DNA from 4 places in the Streptomyces sp. NPDC057565 genome. Region 2 is predicted to be linked to each of the others. Evidence: riboswitches for the same ligand, from Rfam matches in the RefSeq annotation. Region 2 holds a riboswitch; each other region holds the start of a gene.

Region 1 (7,211 bases), on a different contig from region 2:
GTCGAGGATGTCCGGCCTGGTCAGCACCTCGCCGATCCGGCTGAACTGCCAGGCGCCGTCGGCCTTCAGCCCGCGGCCGACGATCGCGACGACGGGGTAGGCGAAGAACAGCGCGAAGAACGCGACGGGCACGGCCATCAGACCGAGCCGCACCACGCTCCCCCGCCACGCCCCTGCGCGCCGGGGGGCCGCGAGCCGGGTCCGGTCGCGCGAGCCCTTCCCGCCCGCGCCCGGACCGCGTACGGGAGTCTTCGCTACTTCACTACGAGCGAGGACCACGACTGGACCCACTGCTCACGGTTCTTGGCGATGGCGTCCGGGGCCACTGTGGCGGGCCTGTCGACCGTCGCGCCGAACTCCGTGAAGAGCTCCGGCAGCTTCGCGTCCTTGGTGACGGGGTTCACGAACATGTTGAGCGGCATGTCCTCCTGGAACTTCTTGCTGATCAGGAAGTCCAGCAGCGCCTTGCCGCCCGCCTCGTTCTTCGCGCCGTTCAGCAGACCGGCGAACTCGATCTGACGGAAGCACGTCCCGGTCGCGACGCCGGTCGGAGCCTCGCTCGGCTGCGGCTTCGCATAGAGCACCTCGACCGGCGGGCTGGAGGCGTACGAGACGACGAGCGGCCGGTCCGCCTTGGCCTTCTTGCCGCCCGCGGACCCGGAGAACTCCTCGTTGTACGCCTGCTCCCAGCCGTCGACCACCTTCACGCCGTTGCTCTTCAGCTTCTTCCAGTAGTCCTGGTATCCGCTCTCGCCGTAGGTGGCCACGGTCCCGAGGAGGAAGCCGAGACCGGGCGACGAGGTCGCGGCGTTCTCCGTGACGAGGAGGTTCTTGTACGCGGGCTTCGCCAGGTCGTCGAAGGTCTTCGGCGGCGCGAGCTTCTTGTCGGCGAAGTACTTCTTGTCGTAGTTGATGCAGATGTCGCCGGTGTCGATCGGGGTGACCCGGTGCTTGGCCGCGTCCAGCTGGGAGTCGGCCGCGACCCGGTCGATGCCCTTCGCCTCGTACGGAGTGAACAGTCCGTTGTCGAGGGCGCGGGAGAGCAGCGTGTTGTCGACGCCGAAGAACACATCACCGCGCGGGGAGCCCTTGGTCAGGATCTCCTGGTTGAGAGCGGCGCCTGCGTCACCGCTCTTCAGCACCTTGACCGTGTAGCCGGTCTCCTGCGTGAACGCCTTCAGTACATCCTTGGAGGCGTTGAACGAGTCGTGGCTGACAAGGGTCACGGTCTTCGAACCGGAGCCCTTGGTGTCGCCGGCCCCCGAGGCCGAGTCGCCGGAACTGCCGCAGCCGGCAAGTGCCGTGACGCCGAGCGCGGCGGCGACGGCCGTCGCCGCGAGCTGCTTGGTCCCACGCGTGGTGCGGGTGGTGCTCATTATGAATTCCTCCTGGGTTTTGACCAGGAAGAGACGCGGCCCTGCCCTTGGAGAAGCGGGCAGGGCGCAACAGCATGAGTTGATGACCGAACTTCCTACCCGGAATGACCCGGGCGAGGTTCAGAGGGTCTGCGGCCAACCTGTCCTCGGTGCCGCACTCTCAGCGCTGTGGCGCTCCCCTGTCGGAATATGAAGTTGATTTCTGGCCCAGGTTACACGGGCCCTTTCGACCTCAGCGCTCGGATGCCGCCAGCTGCCCGCAGGCCCCGTCGATCTCCTGGCCGCGGGTGTCCCGCACGGTCACGGGCACTCCGTGGGACGCGATCGCGTCGACGAACGCCTTCTCGTCCTCGGGCCGGGAGGCGGTCCACTTCGAGCCGGGCGTCGGGTTGAGCGGGATCAGGTTCACATGGACCCGCTTGCCCTTGAGGAGCCGGCCGAGCAGGTCACCGCGCCAGGCCTGGTCGTTGATGTCGCGGATCAGCGCGTACTCGATGGAGATCCGGCGGCCGGACTTCTCCGCGTACTCCCACGCCGCGTCCAGCACCTCGCGTACCTTCCAGCGCGTGTTCACCGGCACGAGCGTGTCCCGCAACTCGTCGTCCGGCGCGTGCAGCGAGACGGCGAGACGGCACTTGAAGCCCTCGTCGGCAAAGCGCAGCATGGCCGGCACCAGGCCCACGGTGGAGACGGTGATGCCGCGCTGCGAGAGACCGAGACCGTCCGGCTCCGGGTCGGTCAGCCGGCGAATCGCGCCGACCACCCTCTTGTAGTTGGCGAGCGGCTCGCCCATGCCCATGAAGACGATGTTGGAGAGCCGCGCGGGCCCGCCCGGAACCTCACCGTCACGCAACGCCCGCATGCCGTCCACGATCTGGTGGACGATCTCGGCCGTCGACAGGTTGCGATCCAGACCGGCCTGCCCCGTCGCGCAGAACGGGCAGTTCATCCCGCATCCGGCCTGCGACGAGATGCACATGGTCACCCGCTCCGGGTAGCGCATCAGGACGGACTCGACCAGCGTCCCGTCGTGCAGCTTCCACAGCGTCTTACGGGTGGTGTCGTCGTCGCAGCTGATGTGCCGGACCACGGACATCAGGTCGGGGAACATCGCCTCGGCGAGCTTGTCCCGCGAACCGGCCGGGATGTTGGTCCACTCGGCCGGGTCGTGCGCGTACCGCGCGAAGTAGTGCTGCGACAGCTGCTGCGCGCGGAACGGCTTCTCGCCGATCGCGGCGACGGCTTCCTTGCGCTCGGCGGGCGTGAGGTCGGCAAGGTGCCGCGGCGGCTTCTTGGTTCCGCGGGGCGCGACGAAAGTGAGTTCTCCGGGCTTAGGCATGGTCCGTCCAGTGTCGCAGACACGCCGTGGCAGTAGTGGCCTTCACCAGCTCAGGAGGGATGAGGGGCACACGAGCCCGGTCGACGTCGGCCGTCATCAGTCGACGTCGACGGCCTTTTGGCGGCCCACGGACGGCCCGGCCGCATGCAGGACAGTGACCGATCGCACCACAGGCAGGTGGTGCGCACAACGGCCCACCGCGCCCTAGAATCGAATATGTGTCCGAAAACTGCTCTCGCCCGGATCGCCCGCGCATCGTTCGCGAGTGCCAGACGTACCAGCTGGGCGAACCGGTCGCGCCATGCCGAGCCGGAGAAACGCGAGGCTGAGGCACACAGGGGTACCCGACCTGCCTCCATCGGCACCCGCCCGTGCCCGTACCGCCGACCCGACAGAGCCAAGAGAGCGAGGAGTGCTTTGAGTCGCGAGCTGCCGGACCCCGAGGACACGCGTGACGCACCGATCGTCGTGCACCGAGCAGCAGGAGCGGGTGGCCGTCGAGTGACGATCCGCGCTCGGACCGCGGGCCTCGCCCGCAGCGACGCCGACGTGGTCGAGTTCCTCCGCCGCGCCGGCCTGCCGGACGCCGACGACGTGCTGGACGACCCCCGGTGGGTGGAGTGGCAGGGCGGCCGACCACACGAGTACGGCGCGGCCCGATAAGGGACTGTCCGGACAGGTTGGCGGCGCGACTGTGCTCGCCGGGGAACTGAACGGCTGCGGCCGCGCATGAGACTGTGAGCCGGTGAGATCGGGGCTCAAGGGCGATCAGTGATGTTGTTGCCCGAGACGCAGGTCGAACGGCGCCTGTGTCCCGTTCCTGGCCGAGTTCTCCGGGCTGAGGCACGGTTCGTCCGTGTCGCGGACAGAAGAGTGAGGGCCCGCCGTCCTGTGGACGACGGACCCTTACATGGAGAAACTCAGGTCGGGATGGTGGCGGCCCGACTTCTCAGGTGGAGCCGACGAAAAGCACCAGCAGGAGCCAGACCACCGGAGCGGTCGGCAGCAGCGAGTCCAGTCGGTCCATGATCCCGCCGTGACCGGGCAGCAGCGTGCCCATGTCCTTGATCCCCAGATCCCGCTTGATCATGGACTCGCCCAGGTCGCCGAGGGTGGCGCTGGCAGCGACGGCGAGGCCGAGCAGCAGCCCCTGCCACCACGTGCCGTCATCGATCAGGAACTCCATGCACAGCGCGCCGGCGACCATCGCGAAGGCGACGGCTCCGAACAGTCCCTCGCGGGTCTTCCCGGGGCTGATCCGCGGCGCGAGCTTGTGCTTGCCGAAGCGCCAGCCGACGGCGTACGCGCCCGTGTCGCTGACCACGGTCAGCAGGAGGAAGGTGAGGACCCGCTGCGGCCCGTCGTCCGCGCTCAGCAGCATCGCGACGAACGTGGCCAGGAAGGGTACGTAAAACGCGGCGAAAACACCGGCCGTGACGTCCCTGAGGTATCCCTCGGGCGGCTCGGCCATCCGCCAGACCAGCACCGCCAGGGCGGTCAGCGCCATGGCGACCCAGGCGCCCTCGGCTCCGCGCATGTAGCCGGCCACGACCATCGCCGCGCCGCCGATCGCGAGCGGTACGAGCGGTGCCTTGATGCCCTTGCGCTCCTGCAGCCGGGAGGTGAGCTCCCAGAGACCGACGACGACGGCGATCGCTATCACGCCGATGAAGACGGCCTTCACGATGAAGAGCGAGGCGACGATGACGGCCCCGAGCCCCACACCGACCCCTATGGCGGCTCGCAGGTCACGACCCGCACGTTTCTTCTGCGGGGGCGGCGGCGCGGTGGACATGGGCTCCTGCGGCTTCTCGTCACGGTACGGGGGAACGCCGCGCCGGCCGGAGGCTCCCCCGTTCCGGTCGTCACGGTCGTCAGCGTCTCTACCTGCGTCGGGAACGTCCGGCACGATGGGCATGGGCCGAGTGTGCTGGGCGTCATGCACATCGTATGCAGGACCCGCGGGGGCAGCCCTCATCTCGGGCGTACCCCCGTAGCCGGCTCCCTGCGGGGCGCCCCAGGAAGAGTCGTTCATCAGACTTCGAGCAGCTCGGCTTCCTTGTGCTTGAGCAGCTCGTCGACCTGCGCGACGTACTTCGCAGTGGTGTCGTCGAGCTCCTTCTCGGCGCGGCGCACCTCGTCCTCGCCGGACTCCTTGTCCTTGACCAGCTTGTCCAGGGTCTCCTTCGCCTTGCGGCGGACGGCCCGGATCGAGATCTTGGAGTCCTCGGCCTTCGTCTTCGCGACCTTGATGTAGTCGCGACGACGCTCCTCGGTGAGGTCGGGGAAGGTCACTCGGATGATATTGCCGTCGTTGCTCGGGTTGACGCCGAGGTCGGAGTCGCGGATGGCCTGCTCGATGTTGCGCAGCGCGCTCTTGTCGAACGGCGTCACGACGGCCATGCGCGGCTCGGGAACCGAGAAAGAGGCCAGCTGGTTGATCGGGGTCAGGGCGCCGTAGTAGTCGGCGACGATCTTGTTGAACATCGCCGGGTGCGCACGGCCGGTGCGGATCGCGGCGAAGTCCTCCTTCGCGACCACGACGGCCTTCTCCATCTTCTCCTCGGCCTCGAGGAGGGTTTCTTCGATCACCACGTGCTCCTGCGTGTCTTGAGTGGGCCCGGCGTGCTCGGGCCCGGCGGGTCCTGCGTCGCGTCCTCACCTGCACGGTGTCCGACCGGCAGGCCGTTGTCCATCCTTCGGGACCGTCCCCCGGGTGTCCCCGGCCGGGCCCGGGACCGTCGGGGGATTCCCCCGGGCGGCCCCCCGGTTGTCAGGCCCGGGTGCCCTGGTCGCTCACGAGCGTGCCGATCTTCTCACCCTTGACGGCGCGGGCGATATTGCCGGCCGCGGTCAGCTCGAAGACGAGGATCGGCAGCTGGTTGTCACGGCAGAGCGTGATGGCGGTGGCGTCGGCAATCTTGAGATCACGGGCGAGTACCTCGCCGTACTCCAGCGCGTCGAACTTCACCGCGTCGGGGTTGGTCTTCGGGTCGGAGTCGTAGACCCCGTCCACCCCGTTCTTACCCATGAGCAGGCCCTCGGCGTCGATCTCCAGGGCGCGCTGGGCGGCGGTGGTGTCGGTGGAGAAGTACGGCATGCCCATACCGGCGCCGAAGATGACGACGCGTCCCTTCTCCAGGTGCCGCACGGCGCGCAGCGGGATGTACGGCTCCGCGACCTGCCCCATGGTGATGGCCGTCTGGACGCGGGAGTCGATGCCCTCCTTCTCCAGGAAGTCCTGGAGCGCCAGGCAGTTCATGACGGTGCCGAGCATGCCCATGTAGTCGGACCGGGCTCGGTCCATGCCGCGCTGTTGGAGCTCGGCGCCGCGGAAGAAGTTGCCACCGCCGATGACAACCGCGATTTCCGCACCGCCCCGGACGACAGCCGCGATTTCCCGGGCGATGGCGTGTACGACGTCGGGGTCGACGCCGAGGCCCCCGCCGCCGGCGAATGCCTCTCCGGACAGCTTCAGCATGAAGCGTCCGGCCACCTTGCCGTCCTCGCGCTTGTGGTCACCTTTGGCGGCGTCCGCGCCCTTGTTCATGGAGATTCTCCTCGTGCACATACGAAGAAGGCCATTGCCGGTGGGTCTGGTGTCCCTCAGCGGCAATGGCCTCCTCGTCAGATCTGCGGTCGTACGGCGGGTGTGCGGCCGTACGACTGCACCAGACCCTATCGGGGTCCACCGTTTTTCGCGGACGGACTCAGATGCCGACCTTGATGCGCGAGAAGCGCTTCAGGGTGACACCGGCCTCGTCCAGGACCTTCTGGACGGACTTCTTGTTGTCCTTGGCGAAGGCCTGCTCCAGGACGACGACGTCCTTGAAGAAGCCGTTGACGCGACCCTCGACGATCTTCGGAAGGGCGGCCTCGGGCTTGCCCTCCTCGCGAGAGGTGGCCTCGGCGACACGACGCTCGTTCTCGACCGTCTCGGCCGGAACCTCGTCGCGGTTGAGGTACTTCGGGGCGAAGGCGGCGATGTGCTGCGCGACGTCCTTGGCGACCTCGGCGTTCTCCTTGTCCAGCTCGACCAGGACGCCGACCTGCGGCGGGAGGTCGGGCATGGTGCGGTGCATGTACGCAGCCACGTAACCGCCGGTGAACTGCGCGAAGCGGTCCAGGACGATCTTCTCGCCGAGGTTGGCGTTGGCCTCGTCGACGTAGGCCTGAACCGTCTTGCCGGCCTCGATCTCGGAGGCGAGCAGCGTGGCCAGGTCGGCCGGCGAGGTCGCGGCGACGTGGGCGGCGAGAGCGTTGGCGACGGCCAGGAACTTCTCGCCCTTGGCGACGAAGTCCGTCTCGCACTTCAGCTCGAGCAGGACGCCGGAGGTCTTGTCCTCGGAGATGAGGGAGACGACGGCACCGTTCTCGGCAGAACGGCCCTCGCGCTTGGCGACGCCCTTCTGACCCTTGATACGGAGCGCCTCGACGGCCTTGTCGACGATGCCGTCGGCCTCGTCGAGCGCCTTCTTGCAGTCCATCATGCCGGC
Region 2 (7,211 bases):
TCCGACACGACGGCGTACCTCGACTACGGCTCCACCATCGAGGACGTCAATGACACCGTGCACGCCATTCTCACGCGTAACGACGCAGACGAGTGCTGGGACCTCTTCCGCAAGCTCACCAAGCGGTTCGCCTTCCGCGACGAGTCGGGTCCGCAGGCGGTCCAGGAGCTGATGGCGGCCTATGGCGGACAGCGCATCGTCCATGGTCACAGCCCCATTCCGTATCTCCTCGGCGAGGTCGGCTCGGAGGATGGCGAGGACAGCTCCGGACCCGTGGTGGAGGGCCCGCACGTGTACGCGGACGGGCTGGCGATCGCCATGGACGGCGGCGTGACCATGGCCGGAAAGCTACTGGTCGTCAAGCTGCCGTTGCATGACTGACGGTCTTCGGGGAAGACGCATCCACGACCTGACCACGCCGAACACTGGGCCTATTTACGGAAACCCCCTGTCACCCCGTGCCGTGGGCGCTCTACCATCGGCGTATCAGTAGCAGGCTCTCCTCCGTTTCCGCCCAACTGCCCGGCCAAAGCGGGTAGTCAGGCCCAACGGAGCATCGGGGGATGCACATGAACAGCGCTCCGCACCTGCTGGCCGAGGACCGACCCGAGTACGAGCGGATCCTCGGCGATGCGCTGCGTCACGCTCACGAACGACCGGATCTCGCCGGAGTCGGCGAACGGCTCAACGCGGAACAGCTGCGCACCATGGCACTGAACGCCACGGCGCTGATCACCACGGCGGCGGCCACCGAGTACGACCACTATGTGAAGGCCCGCGAAGAGCTGCGCGGACCGGCAGCCGACTCCGCCCAGGGCTCTGGCCTCGGCTCCGACGTGGACGATCCGGACCGGCCGGGCGCCGGGATAGGGGCGGTCGTCACGGTCCTGGCGCCGATGCTCGCGGGCACCGCCGCACTGATCTTCCTGCTGGTCGGCTACCTGCTGAAGATGCTCAGCCGACCCCCCTTGTTCGCCGACACCATGGTCGCCGCCGGGTGGTTCTTCGCGGCGGTCACTGCGGCCGCGATACTGGCCGCCGCCGTCGGACTGCTCATCACGGCGCTGCGCAACGGATCGACCGCGCTGCCCGCCGAGGACGCCGAGGACGAGCTGCCGGAGGAGGTGGCGCGCGCCAGGGAGGCCTGGCGTCATGCGCTGCTGGAGCGCGGCATCCTGCCGTTCCTGCGCGACGCACTCGCCGATCCCACCGCACGTGCCGCATCGCGCGCACCGCAACCGTCGGCCAACCGAATCCCGAAGATCGGCTACAGCAGACCGGACTTCACGGGGCCGGACGAGGGGCCGGCGGCAGGCCCCCGCCCGTCGTTCACCAGCCCGGACTTCACCAGCCCGGACTTCGGCGGCCCGGAACACGAACCGGACTGACCGGGCGCCGCGACCCGGTCCTGCCTCGTGAGTGGTGGTGGATCACCAGCCGTGTGGCTCCCCGTTCTCGCCGTCCGTGCTGAATCCATACGCCTCGCCGTCCCCGAGCAGCCGGGACATCGTCATCCGTACCCAGGGCCATCTCCCAGGACATGACAGGAGCGTCACTCACCCCTGCGCCTCCCCTTCCGGCCCGGCACACGCGGGAAACGTAACGGCTACCAGCGACAGTCGGCGGGTGGCCGGTGGAGCGGCCCGCGGCTCCCCCGGTGGTTTCCGGGGGCCGCGGGCCGTTCCGGTACGGCCACTCAGTCGGTGAGCGGGAGGTACACCCGGTTACCGGCGGCCGCGAACTCCGCCGACTTCTTCATCATGCCCTCGGCGATCTCGGCCTCGGTCGCCGCGGGCTCGTCGCCGCCGAACTGCTCCGAGATGCTTCGGCTGATCTTCATCGAGCAGAACTTCGGGCCGCACATCGAACAGAAGTGGGCCGTCTTCGCCGGCTCGGCCGGCAGCGTCTCGTCGTGGAACTCCCGCGCCGTGTCCGGGTCGAGTGCCAGGTTGAACTGGTCCTCCCAGCGGAACTCGAACCGCGCGTCCGACAGTGCGTCGTCCCAGTCCTGCGCCCCCGGGTGCCCCTTGGCGAGGTCCGCGGCGTGGGCCGCGATCTTGTAGGTGATGACGCCTGTCTTCACGTCGTCCCGGTTGGGCAGGCCCAGGTGCTCCTTGGGCGTGACGTAACAGAGCATCGCCGTCCCCCACCAGGCGATCATCGCCGCGCCGATGCCCGAGGTGATGTGGTCGTACGCCGGGGCGATATCGGTGGTCAGCGGGCCGAGCGTGTAGAACGGCGCCTCCTCGCAGATCTCCTGCTGGAGGTCGATGTTCTCCTTGATCTTGTGCATCGGGACATGGCCCGGACCCTCGATCATGGTCTGGACGCCGAACCGCTTGGCGACCGAGTTGAGCTCGCCCAGCGTGCGCAGTTCCGCGAACTGTGCCTCGTCGTTGGCATCGGCGATCGAACCGGGGCGCAGTCCGTCACCCAGCGAGTACGTCACGTCGTACGTCGCGAGGATCTCGCAGAGCTCCTCGAAGTTCTCGTACAGGAACGATTCCTTGTGGTGCGCCAGGCACCACGCGGCCATGATCGACCCGCCGCGGGAGACGATCCCGGTCTTGCGCCGGGCGGTGAGCGGGACATACGGCAGCCGCACGCCGGCGTGGACCGTCATGTAGTCGACGCCCTGCTCGGCCTGCTCGATCACGGTGTCCTTGTAGATCTCCCAGGTCAGCTCCTCCGCCCTGCCGTCGACCTTTTCGAGGGCCTGGTAGAGGGGCACGGTGCCGATGGGCACGGGGGAGTTGCGGAGCACCCACTCACGGGTGGTGTGAATATTGCGGCCGGTGGAGAGGTCCATGACCGTGTCGGCGCCCCATCGCGTCGCCCAGGTCATCTTCTCGACCTCCTCCTCGATGGAGGAAGTGACCGCGGAGTTGCCGATGTTGGCGTTGACCTTCACCAGGAACCGCTTGCCGATGATCATCGGCTCGATCTCCGGGTGGTTGACGTTGGCCGGCAGGACCGCCCGGCCGGCCGCGATCTCCTCGCGTACGACCTCGGGTTCGACGTTCTCCCGGATCGCCACGTACTCCATCTCCGGGGTGATCTCTCCCCGGCGGGCATACGCGAGCTGGGTGACGGGCTGCCCGTCGCGGCTGCGGCGCGGCTGACGCGGACGGCCGGGAAAGACGGCGTCGAGGTTACGCAGTCCGCCGCGCGGCGAGGTGTGCTTGAGCCCGTCGTCCTCGGGGCGGACGGGGCGGCCCGCGTACTCCTCGGTGTCGCCACGGGCAATGATCCAGTTCTCCCGCAGGGGTGCGAGACCGCGCCGTACGTCGGTTTCGGTGGCGGGATCCGTGTACGGCCCCGACGTGTCGTACAGCATCACGTCCTTGCCGTTGGTGAGGTGCACCTTTCGCACCGGCACCTGGAGGTCCGGGCGCGGGCCCTGGACGTATCCCTTGTGCCAGCCGATGGACTTTCCGGCCTCGTCGCTCTGGTTCGAGGCAGGCGTGCGTGCGTCCGATGTGGTCATGAGACCTACTCCCTACGCCGGCATTACCCGGTAACAGGTTCGGCGGTCGGCGCAGCCTGTCCCGTACGGATGTACGGATATCAGCGCCCTCTCAGCCCGGTGCTCCGAGCTCCCGCGTGTGCAAAGGTGCCACCACGCTAGCGCCTGTTCCGGCGTGCTGGACAGAGGGCCTGTTCCTTCTTGCGATGATCGCCCGGTGACATCCCTCCAGAGCGCCCCCGAAACGCAGGACCATCAGCACGGGCATTCGCACAGCCACGGCCCCGCTGCACCGGTCTCCAAACATCTGCGCAAGGTCATCGCGGCCGTGCTGATCCCCTTCGCCACGGCGGTCGTTGTCGGCCTGATGGTCCTCTGGCCGGGCGGTGCACCCGCGCACGAGCGCACCGGTGTCGGTTTCGACCGGCAGACCCAGCAGGGCAAGGTGGTGAGCGTCGACAAGGTCGACTGCAAGGACGTGAACGCCGCGCAGACACCGGTCACGGGCGGCACCACGACGCCATCGGGGGGCGCGGGCGCCGGCCAGGAACCAGGGCTGTGCGAGAAGGCCACGGTCGAGGTGACGACCGGGCACGACAAGGGGCGCACGTTCGTCGAAATCGTTCAGCCCGACGCCCCCCGGCAGTTGCGCGAGGGTCAGGGGGTGGTCGTGGCGTACGCCCCGGACGCGCCCCATGACCTGCAGTACTCCGTGACGGATGTGAACCGGAAGTTCCCGATGGCACTGCTGGCCGGGATCTTCGCTCTCGCAGTGGTCGTCGTCGGCAGAATGCGCGGGTTGATGGCGCTGGTCGCGCTCGCCGTGTCGTTCGCCGTACTGACCCTGTTCATCCTCCCCGCCATCCTTCAAGGGTCGAATCCGCTGCTCGTCGCAGTCATCGGGGCCAGCGCGATCATGCTCATCGCGCTCTACATGTGCCACGGTCTGACCGCCCGTACCTCGGTCGCCGTCATCGGCACGCTGATCTCACTGCTGCTCATCGGGCTGCTCGGTTCGCTCTTCATCGGCTGGGCGAGCCTGACCGGGAACACCGACGACAACACCGGTCTGATCCACGGCCTCTACCCGCACATCGACATGAGCGGCCTGCTGCTGGCCGGCGTCATCATCGGTTCGCTCGGTGTGCTCGACGACGTGACGGTCACCCAGACGTCGGCGGTCTGGGAGCTGCACCAGGCGGACCCGGCCATGGGTGCGCGAAAGCTGTACCGGGCAGGGATCAGGATCGGTCGCGACCACATCGCCTCGGTGGTCAATACGCTGGTACTCGCCTACGCGGGCGCCGCGCTTCCCCTCCTGCTCCTGTTCTCGATCGCGCAGAGCAGCGTGGGGGCGGTGGCCAACAGCGAACTGGTGGCGGAGGAGATCGTCCGGACGCTGGTCGGCTCGATCGGACTGGTCGCCTCGGTGCCGGTGACGACGGTGCTCGCGGCACTGGTCGTCTCCGCGGACCGCACAGGGCTCGGCGCGGAAGCAGGAGCTTCGGCACCCGTACGGGGCGGGAGGGGCCGGCGTCGCAGGGCGAGGCATTGAGCACCTCGACGCGGAGCACATATCACCCGTTCGGCAGATACGGCGTTCGATCGGCCGGTGGGCCGTGCGCGCAGTCCTCCTCAGCCGGCGTTCTGTTCCTTGGCCAGGATCCGGCCGAGCGCCTCTTCCAGGCTGCCCTCGAAGTCACTCAGCGTGCACTCCTGCCCGAGGGGCACGAGCTTGTCCGTGCGGTCGAGAAACGCGACGAGTGGCGCTGTACCGGCCCTGAACAGGGCGCGATCCGTCCCGACCTGCAGCCGGATGTGGACGTCGGAGAGCCCCTCGGGCTCCGTGGGACTGATGTGCACATCGCCGTCGCCGCTGGGGCTGTTGAGGCCGTCCAGCAGCAGCTCGCGGCCGAAAGCCCAGGTGACAGGGGCGTCGCCGGGCAGGTGGAAGGTCATCCGGATCGCATACGGATCGCCCACCTCGTACCGGAGTTCCACCGGGATACGGAATGAGAGCTCCTCCGAAACGAGAAAACTCATCATGACCTCAGCTTGAACCGACTCGCGCATCGTCCAACCCCGCAGTAGATGAATCTGGCCAGGAACGATCCCCCTTGGCCCTATTGACGCCATCGTGGTGCACGCGATAGCAGATCACAAGGAGTGATTTTTCAGATACTGATAGAGAACACGAACGAACGCAAGAGGCTCGCCACTTCACTTCGTAGTCGTTCGACTGCGGGGAGCAATCGATCTTCTTGGTCGACAGGCATGGAAATCGCCATGGCGGCTGCAGTGAATCCGGCCGTGATCGGGATGGCCGCGCAGACCGTCCCCAGGGCGTACTCCTGTCGTTCGATGACAGGTTCCATTCGCTCCAGCAACCTCAAACGCTCAAGAAGCGCCGGTCGGTCCCGCAACGAGTAGCGGGTGAGCGGCTGCACGGGGTGACGGTCCAGATGGTCCTCACGGGCCTTCTCGTCGAGCCGGCTGAGCAGACACTGACCGAGCGCATGAGCATGCCCGGTCTCCCGGAACGAGGCCCACTCGTCCACCGTGGGTGCCGCGGGGGCGTCGGCGACCGCAATGAGTTCGATCTCACCCTCGCGGTAGACGGCGCAGTAGACCGGCGCACCGATGATGTCGCGCCAGCGAGCCAGCGACTGGGTCATTCTGCTGCGACGATTCTGCAGACAGCCGTCGTCGACGAGCCGCTCTGCCGCAGTACCGAAGAGGAAGACGCCGTTCTCGCGGCGCAGATAGCCCTCATGAGTGAGGGTGCGCAGCAGGTGATAGGCGGTAGGAAGAGGAAGTCCTGCTTCCCGTGCGAGCTGCTTCGCGGGCGCCCCGTCCCGATGGGCGCCCACAGCCTCCAACAGCCTCAACGCCCGCTGAACCGAACCGATCAACGTCGGAACAGCGGTGCTCGATGCCGTGGTCAAAAGTCACCCCCAGGCATGGCGACGGGCGGTCGGCCCGTCCGTGGGGGCCGCCCCCACGGTCCTACCGCAAACCTGAGGTCCGGAGGCCGGACGTACGCGCAATCCACTGGTCACAGTGGTGACGGACAGTTAATTCCCAGGTGGCGGCAGCGGACAGCCACTGTATCGGCCGTGTAAGCAGGGGGCGTCTTTTCGTTCTGCGCTTAGCCCAGCTGGGCTAATTGCCCGACTGGTGACCGTCCGCCCCTACCAGTCGCCGCGCGAGGACGAGGAGGACATGAACTTCCGTACGACGAAAACGAGGCCACCGACCAGGATGACGAAGACCAGGACCTTGAAGAGCAGACCGATCACGAACCCGATCACGCTGGCGATCAGACCGCCGAACACCACGATCGCGATGACGGGCACCGCGACCCACTTCACCCACCAGGGCATCCCCGCGAATATCTCCCGCACAGCCATCGTCCCTACCTCATTCCTGTGAGTACCTGACTCGATGCTAGAGGCGCGGGGGTCGCCGACGGGGGCTCCGGAGCCCTTGATCTCCCCTGACCGAACCCCGAGGAATCCCTGAGAGACGGTCTCAGCTCTCGGGCGGAGAGAAGACCACCATGACCCGGAGATCCTCGGTGATGTGGTGAAACTTGTGGGCCACCCCGGCCGGTACGTACACCACGCTTCCCCTGCCCACCTGCGTGGTCTCCATGCCCACGGTGATCGAGGCACGACCGCTGACGATGAAGTAGACCTCGTCCTGCTGGTGCGGCTGCTGCGGGTCGAGTTCGCCGGCATCCAGC
Region 3 (7,211 bases), on a different contig from region 2:
GACCCGTCACGGATCCGTCGGCTTCTTACTGACGCACCGTCGATTTCAGCGGTACGGAGGGATCGGCCGCCCGCACCGGATCGAGCCGCGCCCCCGCCTCGATGAGCTTGCGCCCCTGGGCCAGGTCGCGCGGCCGGCCGACGGCGAGGACGGCGACCAGCGCGCCGTCCCGCAGCCAGAGCACCGACCAGGCGGGACCGTCCGGCTCACCGCGCCACAGCAGCGTGTCGGCGCCCCCGTGATGGCCCGCGTACTGCACGAACCGGTCGAACTGCTCGGACCAGAAGTACGGCACGGGGTCGTACGTGAGCGGCTGCGGCGCCCCGCCGGATCCGGCGCCGATGATGTTGGCGGCGGCGGTCCGCGGCCCCTGGACGGCGTTGTCCCAGTGGTGGACGAGGAGGCGCGTGCCGTACCGCGCGGAGGGGAAGGAGGCACAGTCCCCGACGGCGTACACATCGGGCAGCGAGGTGCGCAGCGCTTCGTCGGCGGTCACCGATCCGTCCGGTCCGAGCGCGATGCCGGAGCCGGCCAGCCAGGCCGTGGCGGGCCGGGCACCGATCCCGACGACCACCGCTCCTGCCTCGAGTGCGCGGCCGTCGGCGAGGACCACGCGGCCGGGCTCGATGCGGGCCACCGGCGCACCGGTGAGGAGTTCGGCGCCGCTCTCCCCGTACCAGCGGGCCATCGGGGCGGCGACCTCGGCGGGCAGGACGCCCGCGAGCGGCCGGTCGGCGGCCTCGACGACGGTGACCTCGCAGCCCGCGGCGCGGGCCGCGGTGGCGAACTCCGCGCCGATCCATCCGGCGCCGACGACCACGACGGTGTGCTGCTCACCGAGGACCGGCCGCAGCCGTGCGGCGTCGTCGAAGGTGCGCAGCAGGTGGACGCCGCGCACACCCTCCGAGCCGGGGAGCTCGACCGGTTCGGCGCCGGTGGCGATGACCAGGACGTCGTACGGGACGGGGCCCGTCGGGGTGTCCAGTTCGTGCGCCGCGGACCGCACGCCGGTCACGTCGCGGCCCAGTTGCAGCTCGATGTCGAGCGCCTCGAAGTCGATGTCGAAGGCGGAGTCCTCGGCCTTGCCGAGCAGCACCGCCTTGGACAGCGGCGGCCGGTCGTAGGGCTGGTGGGGTTCGGCTCCGATCAGGGTGACCGGGCCGGTGAAGCCCTGTTCCCGCAGGGCCACGGCGGTCTGCACACCGGCCATGCCCGCACCGACGATGACGATGCGGCGCTCGGTCCGCCGGTCTGGTTGCTCAGTCTGCTGCTCGCTCACCTGTCCACCTTAAGCATCTGACGATCCGTCAGCCAGACAGTTCTTCGACCACGCTCGTCCCGCTGCCCTCCTGCGACTCCCACTCCCACCGCTCGTCCAGCCGCACCCGGCCGTCCGGGAGGTCGACGACGGTGGAGAGGCAGTGTCCGGAGGATGTCGTTCCGTCCTGCTTCAACTGGACGTACCGGAAGTCGAGTCGATCGGCGGTCCTGGTGCCGACGAGATGGCCCCGGACCACGTCGCCGCCCGCGTACTCGGCCCAGATCCGGCCGTCCTCCTCGTGGTACGTGAAGCGGGTACGGGTGCCGACCTGGCCCGGCGCCTGGTCGGCGACCGGCGAGAGGACGAGTCCGTCGAGCGAACGGGCCACGGTGACTGCTCCCTTACAGGGTCCGGGGGACGGGGTCTAGGGTGGCCACCGTAAGGCACTCGCGGGAGCCCGGACGCACCGGGCTGAGAGGGAGGCTGGGCGGCCTCCGACCGTACGAACCTGATCCGGGTCATGCCGGCGAAGGGAGGGGCTGGACGCCCATGCGTTCTTCCGGGAACACATCCGTATCCGCACAAGGATCCGACGTCCTCGTCATCGGGGGCGGGATCATCGGTCTGGTGACCGCCTGGCGGGCTGCGCAGCACGGTCTGCGCACCGCGGTCGTCGACCCCGAACCGGGCGGCGGGGCCGCCCAGGTCGCGGCCGGGATGCTCGCCGCCGTCACCGAACTCCACTACGGCGAGCAGATGCTGCTCGGCCTCAATGTCGCGTCCGCCGCGCGCTACCCGGCCTTCGCGGCCGAACTGGAGGCGGCGAGCGGCCAGGACATCGGCTTCCGCGCCTGTGGCACCCTGGCGGTCGCCCTGGACTCCGACGACCGCGCCCATCTGCGGGAGCTGCACGCGCTGCAGCAGCGTTCGGGGCTGGAGTCGGAGTGGCTCACCGGCCGTGAGTGCCGCCGGCTGGAGCCCATGCTGGCGCCGGGCGTGCGCGGCGGTCTGCGGGTCGACGGCGACCACCAGGTCGATCCCCGCCGGCTGGCCGCCGCTCTGCTGACGGCCTGCGAGCGGGCCGGGGTGGTCTTCCACCGCGACTGGGTGGAACGCCTCGGCGTGGCACGGGGCCGGGCCGCCGGAGCCGTACTCGCGGCCGGTACGGTGCTGGCCGCCGACCAGGTCGTACTCGCCGCGGGCAGCCGCAGCGGGCGGCTCGCCGGGCTGCCGGACGAGGTCGTTCCCCCGGTGCGGCCCGTAAAGGGACAGGTGCTCCGGCTGACGGTGCCCGCCGCGTACGCACCGTTCCTCACTCGCACCGTGCGGGCCGTGGTCCGAGGCAGCCATGTCTATCTCGTCCCGCGCGAGAACGGAGAGCTCGTCGTCGGCGCGACCAGCGAGGAGATGGGCTGGGACACCACCGTCACGGCGGGCGGGGTGTACGAGCTGCTGCGCGACGCCCACGAGCTGGTGCCCGGCATCACCGAACTGCCGCTCACCGAGACCCGGGCCGGCCTTCGCCCCGCCTCCCCCGACAACGCCCCGCTGCTCGGTCCCACCGCCCTGCCCGGCCTCCACCTCGCCACCGGCCACCACCGCAACGGCGTCCTGCTGACCCCCGTCACCGGTGACGCCATGGCCGAGCTGCTGACCACCGGCGAGCTGCCGGCCGTGGCCCGCCCCTTCGCCCCCGGGCGGTTCGCACCCGCCCCCGTACCGCCCTCCTCCTCCGTACGTCAGGAGCAGCCCGCATGACCGACTCCCTTCCGCTCAACGTCTCCGTGAACGGCGATCCCCGTTCGATCGCCGCGGGGACCACCCTGGAGACCCTTGTCGCGACTCTGACGGCGGCGCCCTCCGGGGTAGCCGCGGCGCTCAACGAGACCGTCGTCCCGCGCAGCCGCTGGGCGGTCGCCGCCCTCGCCGACGGCGACCGGATCGAAGTCCTCACCGCCGTCCAGGGAGGCTGACCATGTCCGACGATCTCTTCGCCCTCGGCGGCACCACGTTCGGCTCCCGACTGATCATGGGAACGGGCGGGGCGCCCAGCCTCGACGTGCTCGAACGCTCCCTGACGGCATCCGGCACCGAGCTGACCACCGTCGCGATGCGCCGCCTCGACCCGACCGTGCAGGGCTCGGTCCTCTCCGTCCTCGAACGCCTCTCGATCCGCGTCCTGCCGAACACGGCGGGCTGCTTCACCGCGGGCGAGGCCGTGCTGACCGCCCGGCTGGCCCGCGAGGCGCTGGGCACCGACTGGATCAAGCTGGAGGTCGTGGCCGACGAGTGGACTCTGCTGCCCGACCCGATCGAGCTGCTGGACGCCGCGGAGACCCTGGTGGACGACGGGTTCACCGTCCTGCCGTACACCAGCGACGACCCGGTGCTCGCCCGGAAACTGGAGGACGTGGGATGCGCGGCGATCATGCCCCTCGGTTCCCCCATCGGCTCCGGGCTCGGCATCCGCAATCCGCACAACTTCCAGCTGATCGTCGAGCAGGCCCGGGTTCCGGTCATTCTCGACGCGGGCGCCGGGACCGCCTCGGACGCGGCGCTCGCGATGGAGCTGGGGTGCGCGGCGGTGATGCTGGCGTCGGCGGTGACCCGGGCGCAGGAGCCCGAGCTGATGGCGGCCGCGATGCGGCACGCGGTGGACGGCGGGCGGCTGGCGTACCGCGCGGGCCGGATCCCGCGGCGCCATTTCGCCGAGGCCTCCTCACCGGTGGAGGGGCGGGCGGTGCTGGACCCGGAGCGGCCGGCGTTCTGAGCGCACGCTCCCGGGTCCGTACGTTACTGAAGTGCATGTCCCTGTCACGGCTCGGCTGCAGTACGGCCCCGGGATCGCCCCGGCCCGTCAGCCGTGTCCGCGCCGGCTCGTAGACTCGACTGCGTGGATATGACCCTCCAGGACCCGCTTGTCGGGCAGCTGCTCGACGGCCGTTACCGCGTCGATGCCCGCATCGCCGTGGGCGGGATGGCCACGGTCTACCGAGCCATGGACACCCGGCTCGACCGGGTGCTCGCCCTCAAGGTGATGCACCCGGCGCTCGCGACCGACGCCTCGTTCGTCGAGCGTTTCATCCGCGAGGCCAAGTCGGTGGCCAGGCTCGCGCACCCCAATGTGGTCGCGGTCTTCGACCAGGGCGCCCAGGGGGCGTACGTCTACCTGGCGATGGAGTACGTCGCGGGCTGCACGCTGCGCGACGTCCTGCGCGAGCGCGGCGCCCTGCAGCCGCGCGCCGCCCTGGACATCCTGGAGCCGGTCCTCGCAGCGCTCGGTGCCGCACACCGGGCGGGGTTCGTGCACCGCGACATGAAGCCGGAGAACGTCCTGATAGGGGACGACGGCCGGGTGAAGGTCGCGGATTTCGGTCTCGTGCGGGCCGTGGGCTCCGACACCAACACCACCGGATCCGTCCTGGGCACCGTCTCCTACCTCGCCCCCGAGCAGATCGAGCACGGCACGGCGGACACCCGCACCGATGTGTACGCCTGCGGTGTCGTGCTGTACGAGATGCTGACGGGCGCCAAGCCGCACACCGGGGACTCCCCCGCCCAGGTCATCTACCAGCACCTCAACGAGGACGTCCCGGCCCCCTCGGCCGTCGTCCCCGGGCTCCCGGTCGAGCTGGACCACCTGGTCGCGAGCGCCACCGCCCGTGACCCCGAGGTCCGCCCGTTCGACGCGGTGGCCCTGCTGGCCGAGGCCCGCACCGCGCGCGCCGCGCTCACCGACGAACAACTGGACGCCGTACCGCCGCAGGCCCTCGCCGAGGTGCACGACGCCGCCGAGGACCGCACGAGCGTGATCCCACGGGTACTCCCGGCCGGTCAGGGCACCGCCCACCACACCAGCCGGCTGGAGATGCCCCCGCCGCTGACGCCCGAGCAGGACCGGCAGGCCCGACGCGGGCCGCGGCGCGGAATGCTCGCCGCGATCGTCGCCGTGCTGCTGGTGCTCGCGGTCGGTTCCGGTGTCTGGTACATCAACTCGGGACAGTTCACCCGGGTCCCCTCCCTGCTCGGCCAGACCGAGAAGGCGGCCGAGCAGCGGCTCTCTGCCTCCGGGCTGGAGCTGAAGAGCGTCAAGCGGGCGTACAGCGACAGCGTCGAGCGTGGCAAGGTCATCGGCAGCGATCCGAAGTCCGGCGCCCGGATCCGGGGCAACGGCGCGGTGACGATCACCGTCTCGCGCGGCCCGGAGATCGTGAAGGTGCCCCACGTCGAGGGCACCGCGCTGGCCGAGGCCCGGCAGACGCTGAAGAAGAGCGGGCTGGTGCCCGGCATGGTCACCAGGGAGTTCAGCGGGGAGTTCGACCGGGGCGACGTGATCCGTACGGATCCCGAAGCGGGCACCCAGCGCCACCCCGACTCCGCGGTCGCCCTGGTCGTCAGCAAGGGCATCCCGGTCGATGTCCCCGATGTCACCGGACTGTCGGTCCAGGACGCCACCGCCGCACTGGACGAGGAGGGGCTGAAGGCCGAGGTGCTGCCCGGCCGCGTCAACTCTCCCGAGGCCGAGGGCGACATCGCGCACCAGTCCCCGGGTCAGGGTGCCCAGGTCGCCGAGGGCGACACCGTCACGCTCACGGTCTCCAAGGGCCCGCGGATGATCGACGTACCGGACGTCACCGGCAAGGACGTCGACCGGGCGACGAGCCTGCTGAAGGCGGCGGGCTTCGAGGTCAAGGTCGACCGTCCGTTCCTCTCCTTCAGCGACAAGATCGCCAGCCAGTCCGTGGACGGCGGCGAACAGGCCCCCGAGGGCAGCACCATCACCATCAAGACCAAGGGGCTCTAGATCCATATGCGCAACCCCGTCGGCGGCCACGTCCCCGTGGCCGGCGGCCTCGCCAGAGTCGGCCTGCCCTACGCCCGCGAGATGGGGGCGGAGGCCGTCCAGGTCTTCGTCGCCAATCCACGCGGCTGGGCCACGCCCACCGGGAACCCCGCGCAGGACGAACAGTTCCGCGCCGAATGTGCAGCCGAGTCGATACCGGCGTACGTCCACGCCCCGTACCTGATCAATTTCGGCTCGCACACCGAGGCCACCGTGGAGAAGTCCGTGGACTCGCTGCGCCACTCCCTGCGCCGGGCCCGCGAGATCGGCGCCCTGGGCGTCGTGGTGCACACCGGCTCGGCGACCGGCGGTCGGCCGCGGGCGGAGGCCCTGGCGCAGGTACGGACGCACATGAGGCCGCTCCTCGACGAGCTCACCCATGACGACGACCCGTATCTGCTGCTGGAATCGACGGCCGGACAGGGGTTCTCGCTCTGCTCGCGGACCTGGGACTTCGGCCCGTATTTCGACGCACTCGACGCCCACCCCAAGCTCGGTGTCTGTCTCGACACCTGCCACATCTACGCGGCGGGCCACGATCTGGCGGGTCCCGCGGGCATGAAGCAGACGCTGGACCTGCTGGTGGACACGGTCGGCGAGGGGCGTCTGAAGCTGATCCACGCCAATGACTCCAAGGACGTGGTGGGAGCCCACAAGGACCGGCACGAGAACATCGGCGCCGGGCACATCGGCGAGGAGCCGTTCCGGGAGCTGTTCTCGCATCCGGCGACGGCGGGGGTGCCGCTGATCATCGAGACGCCGGGCGGCAAGGAAGGCCATGCGGCCGATGTGGCACGACTGAAGGGGCTGCGCGACCAAGGCTGACCGCGAAACCCATTGAGGAATACCCCTAGGGGGTATACGGTTCCTGTTGTCGACAGGAACCGCCACCGGCATTGGGGGACCGCCATGCAGCACGACACGCGCGACGAAGAGCACCAGCAGCACCACGAGCGCCACGGACAGGGTCACGACGGCAGCAGTCACGCCGACCACGCGGCCCACGCCGGCCACTCGGCTCACGCCGACCATGCGGCACACTCCCCCGGCCGGGTCGGCTGGGCCATGGCCGCGCGCGCCACACTGCACTGCCTCACCGGATGCGCC
Region 4 (7,211 bases), on a different contig from region 2:
CGGCCTGCGGGGCCAGCTCGGCGGCCTTGAGCAGGCGGACCTCGGCGCCGGACTTGATGCCGACGTCGTGCAGTTCCTTGGCGATCTCGGTGATGGTGCCGGTGGCGGAGTAGTAGACGATTGCGAGCTTCACGGGGGTGGTCATGGGGCTTTCCGTTTCGTTGCGGGATAAGTGGGGGCGGATCTAGCCGACCGGTCGACTATTTAAAACTAGACGACCGGTCGAGAACTGTCAAAGGTGTGCGGCGCCATGGGGCTGATCGCCGCAGGGCGGATCGCGGCCTCGGATCGGCCGAGGCGGCAAGTCGCGCGGGGGCGTCAGGCGGATGTGGCCCGGCCGGCGTACAGGGTCGGCTCTGGGAAGGGTGTGCGGATCGTCACGCAGAGCTTGTGCCGCGGCGCCTTTCGGCTTTTGGCCAGTTGCGTACGTGGCATTCCTCGTGCGGGTCGGCCTGGATTCCGGCTCCTGTTCCGGAGTCGGATCCGTCGATCGGCAGCACGCGGGCCGACGCGGTCATGCGAGGCTCTCGTTCCGGGTACCGAACCATGCCCGGGCGTACGCGCGGGCCGACGCGCGCGGGTCCTCGGCGGCGCAGATGCCGGAGACGGCGGCGGCTCCGGCCGCCCCTGAATCCCGCAGGAACGGCAGGTCGGCCGGGGTGACGCCGCCGATGGCCACGGCGGGCAGGCCGCTGAGCCGGGCGAGGCGGGCGAAGCCGGCATGGCCGAGTGGGGCCGGGGCGTCCGCCTTGGTCCGGGTCGCGTGCAGTGCGCCGATGCCGACGTGGTGGACGCGTGCCGGATCCTCGGCGGCGGCGCGCAGTTGATCGGGGGTGGCCGCACTCAGGCCCAGCACCGCGTGCTCTCCGATCATGTCGCGTACGGCGGCCGGTGGTAGATCCGACTGGCCGACGTGAACCCCCGTCACGCGTGCGTCGGCGGCTCGGGCCGCCAGGTACACGTCCACCCGGTCGTTGACGATCAGCGTCACTCGTTCGGGCAGGACGTCGGCCACCTCCAGCACCGTACGCAGGAACTCCCTCCCGGTGGCGTGCTTCTCCCGGATCTGCACGGCGGTGACGCCTCCGGCCACTGCCAGGGCGACGGTCTCGGCCACGCTCCGGCCGCGGGCCGTGCACTGGGCCGTGTCCGTAACCAGGTAGACCGACAGATCCACCGGTGTCGTGGTCACGAGAGAGCCGCCCGCTCGGCGAGATCCGCTGCCCCCAGCGCGGCGAGCGCGTCCAGGAACGCGACGGCGAAGCCGCCGGGCCCGGAGGCCTCCTTCGCGGCCAGTTCGGCGGCGACCGTGTACGCGGCGACGGCGGCCACCACCGCGGCGAACCGGTCGTCGTCGACCGCTGCGAAGGCTGCCATCACCGCCCCCAACGCGCAGCCGCCACCTGTCACCCGGGTCAACAGGGCGTCCCCGTTGGCGATCCGGGCACTGCGAACCCCGTCGGTGACGAAGTCCACGGGTCCGGAGACGGCGACCACACAGTCGGTTGTACGGGCCAGCTCGCATGCTGATTCCTCGGCGGCCTCGACGCCATGGGAGGAGTCCACGCCGCGGCCGCCGTCGCCCGCGCCCGCGAGCGCGATGATCTCGGACGCGTTGCCCCGGATCACCGTCGGCCGCAGCTCCAGGAGCTCGCGTGCCAGCGCGGTGCGCACCGGCAGCGCGCCGACCGCCACCGGGTCGAGGACCCACGGAGTACCGGCCGACGTCGCTGCCCGCGCGGCCTCGACCATGGCGGAGCGCTGCTCCGCGTGCGGGGTGCCGAGATTGATCAGGACACCCGAGGCGATCCGGGCGAACGGGCCGGCCTCTTGCGGAATGTCGACCATGGCCGGTGAGGCGCCCAGCGCCAGCAGGACGTTGGCGGTGAAGCCCGTGACCACCGAGTTGGTCAGGCACTGAACCAGAGGGGAGTCCGCCCGGACGCGGGCGAGGGCCTGCGGGGCGAAGGCGGTGTGATCGGCGGATGTCGGGGGCATGGGATATCGCTCCGTGGGGGGAGGGAAGGGGGTGTTCGGGTGCTGGGGCCGGCGGCAGGTCAGTCCTGCGGGCGGGGGCGCAGCCGCAGCGGCGCGTAGACGGCGAGCGCGACGAGGAACGCCACGTAGTACGAGAGGTCGGCGCCGTGCAGGGCGGCCGCCACCGGGCCCACGTACAGACTGGTGTCCATGAACGGCACGGCCGCGGCGAAGGCGACGGCGAAGGCCAGCAACGGGGGCCATCCGGACTGCGGCCGGGCGGTCTCGGCGGCGAGGTCGATCGCGGCGCCGCCCCGTGCTCGGGCCCGGGCGAGCCAGTCGACGATGACGATCGCCACGAACCCGGGAATCCAGTAACCGACGAACAGCAACACGTTCTGGAAGCGGGCAGTGGTGTCGGCAGCGTGCATCCACAGCACCAGGGGGAAGCCGAGCACGGCGGCGAGGGCGGCGGCCGCCGGGCGCGGGAGGCGCACTCCGACGGTCTGCAGAGCCAAGGAACCGCTGTAGTCGTTCATGGCGTTGCTGCAGAGGGCCGCCAGCGCCACGGCGAGCAGTCCGAACGCACCCAGCGCGCCACCGCCCAGCAGCCTGTCCACACCCGCGGCGGTCTGGTCGGTCAGTACGGACGCGCCCAACAACCCGAGGGCCTGGACCGCCACTAAGGACACCACAAGGCCCAGCAGCGTGAACCAGAACATGCGTGGGCGTGAGGCGGTGCGCGGCAGGTAGCGGCTGAAGTCGCTGGCGTACGGAGCCCAGGACAGAGTCAGGCTCAGCGCGATGGTACTGGTCAGGACGAACGCGCCGGCCTGGTCGGCGCCGTGGGCGGTGCCCGAGCCGACCGGGTGGACACCGTCGAGCAACCGCCAGGCGATCAGCGCGAACGCGGCCGCGAGCACGAAGGTCATGACGATCTGAAGCCGGTGGATGGCCTCGTAGCCCAGGACACCGAGGGCCCCTTGGGCCACCATCATGGCCAGGACGCCGATCCAGAACGGCCAGCCGCACAGCCGCGCGAGCGCGTCCCCGCCGAACAGCCCGATCAGCGCGTCCCAGGCGACCGAGGACAGCCACTGCAGGATGCCGGGTACCGTCACGGCCCGGCCGAACGCGAGTCGGGCCAGTGGCAGTTGACCGGCGCCGGTCTGGCTCCCCCAGGTGCCCAGATAAGCGGTGGGCACCGCGCCGAGCACGGTGCCCAGCACGACGGCGACGAGCGCGGTGGCGAAGTCCAGGCCGAGGGCGATGCCGACAGTGCCGGTGAACACGCCGGTCATGGTCAGGTTGGGAGCGAACCACACGGTGAACAGGCGCCCGGGACCGCCGTAGCGGTTGCTCTCGGGGACCGGCTCGATGCCGTGCGTCTCGACGCGGAGGTCGCCGGGGGCCGCCGGCATCCGCCCGTCGAAGACGGTCTGCCGGCCGTCGGCGGGCAGCCCGCCGGAAACATGCGTCAAAGGCATGGAAGACATCCCTCCGCCAGTACGAACTGGTTCAGGTTCGACGGGTGTGATCTCAGCCCTCGGGTGGGGCACCCCGTGTCCGGTACGACGGACAGACTAACCTCATCCCTGTGAACACCTGTACGCAGGAGTGCGTGGCAACGACGCGGTGGATTCGTCCGTGGTGCCGATGCGCGGTCGGCTCACGGGGGCCTCTGCTGGAGCGTCACAACGCCGGAGTCGGCGCTTCGACAGGAGAAAGAGCTTGCTCGGCCCATATGGTCTTGCCGTCGCGGTCGTAGCGGGCGCCCCAACGGGAGGCGAGCTGGGCCACCAGGAACAGGCCGCGGCCGCCCTCGTCCCCGGTGCGCGCGCGGCGCAGATGCGGGGCGCTGAGGCTGCCGTCGGAGACTTCGCAGATGAGGGCTGCGGCGCGGATGAGACGCAGGGCGATGGGGCCGTGCGCGTGCCTGATGGCGTTGGTGACCAGCTCACTGACCATCAGCTCGGTGGTGAAAGTGAGTGGTTCCAAGCCCCAGGTGGCGAGCTGACGGGTAGTGAGGTTGCGGGCGTGGGCGACCTGCGCGGGGTCGACCGGCAGTTCCCAGGAGACGACCCGGCCTGCTTCCAGTACGCGGGTGCGGGCAAGCAGCAGGGCAGCGTCATCGGATCGGTGCTCCGACAGCAGGGAGGCGACTACGGCATCGCAGAGCTGTTCGAGCGGTCGGGTGGGGCCGGCCATGGTGCGGGACAGCCGGTCGAGCCCGGCGTCGACGTCCCAGCCGGGTGCTTCGATGAGGCCGTCGGTGTAGAGCGCCAGGACGGAGCTGTCCGCGAGACGGCGTTCAGCGGTTTCGAAGGGGAGACCGCCCAGCCCCAGGGGCGGTCCGGGCGGGATGTCGTCGAGGATCTCCACCGCACCGTCGGGCTGCACCAGGACGGGTGGGGGATGACCGGCGCGCGCGAACGCGCAGATGCGCGAGACAGGGTCGTAGACGGAGTACAGACACGTGGCGCCCTCGCAGTCGGGATCCTCCTCGATGAGACGGATGACGAGGTCGTCGAGCTGGGTGAGGACCTCGTCGGGAGGGAGATCGAGGTCGGCCAGGGTATGGACGGCGGTGCGCAGCCGCCCCATGACGGCCGCCGCGTGCAGGCCGTGGCCGGTGACGTCTCCGACGACCAGGGCGACGCGGGCTCCCGACAGGGGCAGGACGTCGAACCAGTCCCCGCCCGCTCCGGCGTGCGCGGCGGCCGGCAGATACCGGTGGGCGGTCTCGACGGCGGGGTAATCGGGTAGATCGTGCGGCAGCAGGCTGTGCTGCAGGGCCAGGGCGGTGTTGTGCTCGCGGGTGTAGCGGCGGGCATTGTCGATGCATACGGCGGCGCGGGACGAAAAGTCCTCGGCGAGGGACAGGTCCCCTTCGTCGTAGGGCCGAGGATCCTGGTTGCGGCCGAGGGTGGCAACACCCAGCGTGATGCCGCGAGCCCGCAGCGGCACCACCATGTACGAGTGGAAACGGAACCTGCGGATCTTCTCGGCCCGCCGGGCGTCATGGACGAACCACTTGTCGGGGTCCAGTTTCCGCACCAGAACCGATTGCCCGGTGGCCAGGCTCCGGACCTGTGGAGTGCCCGGGTGGAACGCCACTGCCTCGCCCACCACGAACACGGCCTCCGGGGCGTGCTCGCGGATGGAGCGGAGTCCCGATCGGTGCGCACGCACCCCCCCTGCCACCGGCCCGGGGGCCGGTTCCTCGCCCCGCACCGTTGCCTCCAGCAGGTCGATGGCGACGAAGTCCGCGAGTCCGGGAACTGCCGCGTCAGCCAGTTCCTGCGCCGTGCGCTTCACGTCCAGCGTGGTGCCGATGCGCACGCCGGCCTCGGTCAGCAGCGCCAGCCGCTGCTGGGCCTGATAGCCGTCGGTGATGTCGACGTACGTCTGGCACATGCCCAGGACGCGGCCGGCCGGGTCTGTCAGCCGGAAGGAGGAGGCGGAAAATACGTGGTCGCGGTCCGGATCGGACGCAAGCCGGCTGTGCACCTGGAAGTCGACCACCGGCTCGCCGGTGTCCCGCACCCGGCTCAGGACCCGGTCGATCGTCGGGGCCGAGTCCGGTGAGTCATCGCCGATGCGACGGCCGATGAGCCGCTCGGCGGGCAGGCCGGTCACGCGCTCCGTCGCGGCGTTCACCCACAGGTACCGCAGCTCGGTGTCCATGACGGTCACCGGGATCGGGGACTGGCTGAAGAGCGCCTCCAGGATCGCGCGGTCGACCTCCTCCCGCTCCACCGCCCGCGCGTCGGCGGCCCTGACGGACCAGCCGGCCCGGCCCTCCTTGCTGAGCAGCGGTCGCACGCGCACCGCCACCGACACCTCGTGCCCGTCGCGGTGCCTCATGCCCAGTACGCCGTCCCAGCTCTGCCCGGCTGTATGCCGTACCTGGGCAGCCACCGCCGCTTCCCGGTCCGCCCGGGCGGTCAGCAGATCCACCGCCGGCTTTCCGCAGACGTCTTCCGCGGGGTATCCAAGAAGTGCTTCCGCCTGCGGGCTCCACAGAAAGATCGCGCCGTTCTCCGCCACGTATGCGATGGCCATGCACGCCCCCGACAAAGGGTCTCCCGACCCTGCGTCGAGGCCCCCGGAATCCTTGGGTACGCGCACCGGCACCACCTCGTCCCAGGCCTCTCCCTGCCCATGATAAAGACCGGGGTGGTGCCCGACTCCTTGAGCGCGCCGCCCCCGAGTGGAACGCCGGACCGGAGCTCGTGCGCAGTGCACCTCAGCCGGCACGGCCGACCGCGCCCGAACGCTGTCCGGGACGTACAGATGCATCCTCGGACCGTCGCCGAAGGGCGTCACCTCCGGCGGCGTGGCCGCCAGAGGGCGCGGCGACGGCGAGGAGGAGCCGCCGGCAGCAGGGGCAGTACGGATTTGCGGACGTGGCGCGTCAGTGCGGCATGTCGGACAGAGCCGTGGCGATGGTGGTGACCTGTGCAGGTTCGACGACCATCAGGAGCACGGTTCCTCCGCGCACATCGGCCTCGGCCACCGGGCGGAAGCCCCCGGCGGCGTACTGCTCCTGAGCAGCGGTGTCCTCGACGGCGGGCGCCGTCATGATGCGGCGGCAGGACGGATCGGCGGCGAAGAGGGCGGCGACCAGGGAGTCGAGCAGCGCGGTGGTGTCCGTGCCGTCGGCCGCTGACGGGGGCTGCGGCTCCGTGGTGACGAGCTCCAGCAGCAGATCGTGTGCGCCTACCGGGTAGCAGCCGCGCAGCGGATGGTGCAGCACCCGATGGATCGTCACGCGCGTGACTGGCGGCCCGTCGTGGCCGGTGCTTGCGGTGTACGCGCGGACGGTGCCTGCCGGGGCCGGGCCGAACGGGGCGGCGTCGGAAGCGGGCTCGGACCCGGTGGGGCACAGTGACCATCCGGCGATGTGACCGGGGAGCGCCGGTACGGGCAGCGGGCGGTGGCCGACGGTGGTGAGTGTCATGGGCGCGACCCTTCGTGGTGGGGGGATCCCGGCGTGCGGAGGGCCCGGGACGCCCCGGGCCGGGGGAGTTGCCCGCCCGTCCCTTGGTCGGGGGAGACGGGCGGGCCGTGGCCCGGGGGAGGAGGAGTCCGGGCCGGTCGGTGGGTGCCGGGGGGACGGATCAGGCGCCGGTCGGCCCGGCCTGGTGGGTGACGATGTCCCGTACCTGGCCCTTGACCAGCTTGCCGCTTGCGTTGCGCGGCAGTTCGGGGGCGAGGACCACGCGCGTGGG

The links. A riboswitch is a leader RNA that binds a small molecule or an ion and turns the genes downstream of it on or off. The one in region 2 is predicted to bind thiamine pyrophosphate.
Region 1: another riboswitch for thiamine pyrophosphate. It lies ahead of ACFU8W_RS31750 (thiamine ABC transporter substrate binding subunit); the one in region 2 lies ahead of thiC (phosphomethylpyrimidine synthase ThiC).
Region 3: another riboswitch for thiamine pyrophosphate. It lies ahead of thiO (glycine oxidase ThiO); the one in region 2 lies ahead of thiC (phosphomethylpyrimidine synthase ThiC).
Region 4: another riboswitch for thiamine pyrophosphate. It lies ahead of ACFU8W_RS00435 (purine-cytosine permease family protein); the one in region 2 lies ahead of thiC (phosphomethylpyrimidine synthase ThiC).

Annotation. Positions count from the first base shown of each region.
Region 1 covers NZ_JBHVFU010000025.1:52,132-59,342, reverse strand. The annotation lists gene ACFU8W_RS31755 (ABC transporter permease) at 1-138, opposite strand, end outside; gene ACFU8W_RS31750 (thiamine ABC transporter substrate binding subunit) at 255-1,376, opposite strand; TPP riboswitch at 1,451-1,567, opposite strand; gene rlmN (23S rRNA (adenine(2503)-C(2))-methyltransferase RlmN) at 1,609-2,715, opposite strand; gene ACFU8W_RS31740 (hypothetical protein) at 3,133-3,378, shown strand; gene ACFU8W_RS31735 (phosphatidate cytidylyltransferase) at 3,665-4,750, opposite strand; gene frr (ribosome recycling factor) at 4,750-5,307, opposite strand; gene pyrH (UMP kinase) at 5,489-6,265, opposite strand; gene tsf (translation elongation factor Ts) at 6,426-7,211, opposite strand, start outside.
Region 2 covers NZ_JBHVFU010000002.1:475,623-482,833, reverse strand. The annotation lists gene ACFU8W_RS06230 (metallophosphoesterase) at 1-381, shown strand, start outside; gene ACFU8W_RS06225 (hypothetical protein) at 564-1,388, shown strand; gene thiC (phosphomethylpyrimidine synthase ThiC) at 1,697-3,487, opposite strand; TPP riboswitch at 3,480-3,613, opposite strand; gene ACFU8W_RS06215 (YibE/F family protein) at 3,684-5,021, shown strand; gene ACFU8W_RS06210 (SsgA family sporulation/cell division regulator) at 5,102-5,539, opposite strand; gene ACFU8W_RS06205 (IclR family transcriptional regulator) at 5,641-6,411, opposite strand; gene ACFU8W_RS06200 (DUF5326 family protein) at 6,658-6,870, opposite strand; gene ACFU8W_RS06195 (cupin domain-containing protein) at 6,998-7,211, opposite strand, start outside.
Region 3 covers NZ_JBHVFU010000003.1:329,983-337,193, reverse strand. The annotation lists gene ACFU8W_RS08770 (NAD(P)/FAD-dependent oxidoreductase) at 26-1,210, opposite strand; gene ACFU8W_RS08765 (hypothetical protein) at 1,308-1,649, opposite strand; TPP riboswitch at 1,701-1,813, shown strand; gene thiO (glycine oxidase ThiO) at 1,811-3,019, shown strand; gene thiS (sulfur carrier protein ThiS) at 3,016-3,234, shown strand; gene ACFU8W_RS08750 (thiazole synthase) at 3,237-4,031, shown strand; gene pknB (Stk1 family PASTA domain-containing Ser/Thr kinase) at 4,155-6,065, shown strand; gene ACFU8W_RS08740 (deoxyribonuclease IV) at 6,072-6,929, shown strand; gene ACFU8W_RS08735 (DUF4396 domain-containing protein) at 7,014-7,211, shown strand, end outside.
Region 4 covers NZ_JBHVFU010000001.1:88,232-95,442, forward strand. The annotation lists gene wrbA (NAD(P)H:quinone oxidoreductase) at 1-145, opposite strand, end outside; gene thiE (thiamine phosphate synthase) at 515-1,192, opposite strand; gene thiM (hydroxyethylthiazole kinase) at 1,189-1,998, opposite strand; gene ACFU8W_RS00435 (purine-cytosine permease family protein) at 2,058-3,464, opposite strand; TPP riboswitch at 3,456-3,550, opposite strand; gene ACFU8W_RS00440 (SpoIIE family protein phosphatase) at 3,670-6,042, opposite strand; gene ACFU8W_RS00445 (GNAT family N-acetyltransferase) at 6,395-6,940, opposite strand; gene ACFU8W_RS00450 (long-chain fatty acid--CoA ligase) at 7,101-7,211, opposite strand, start outside.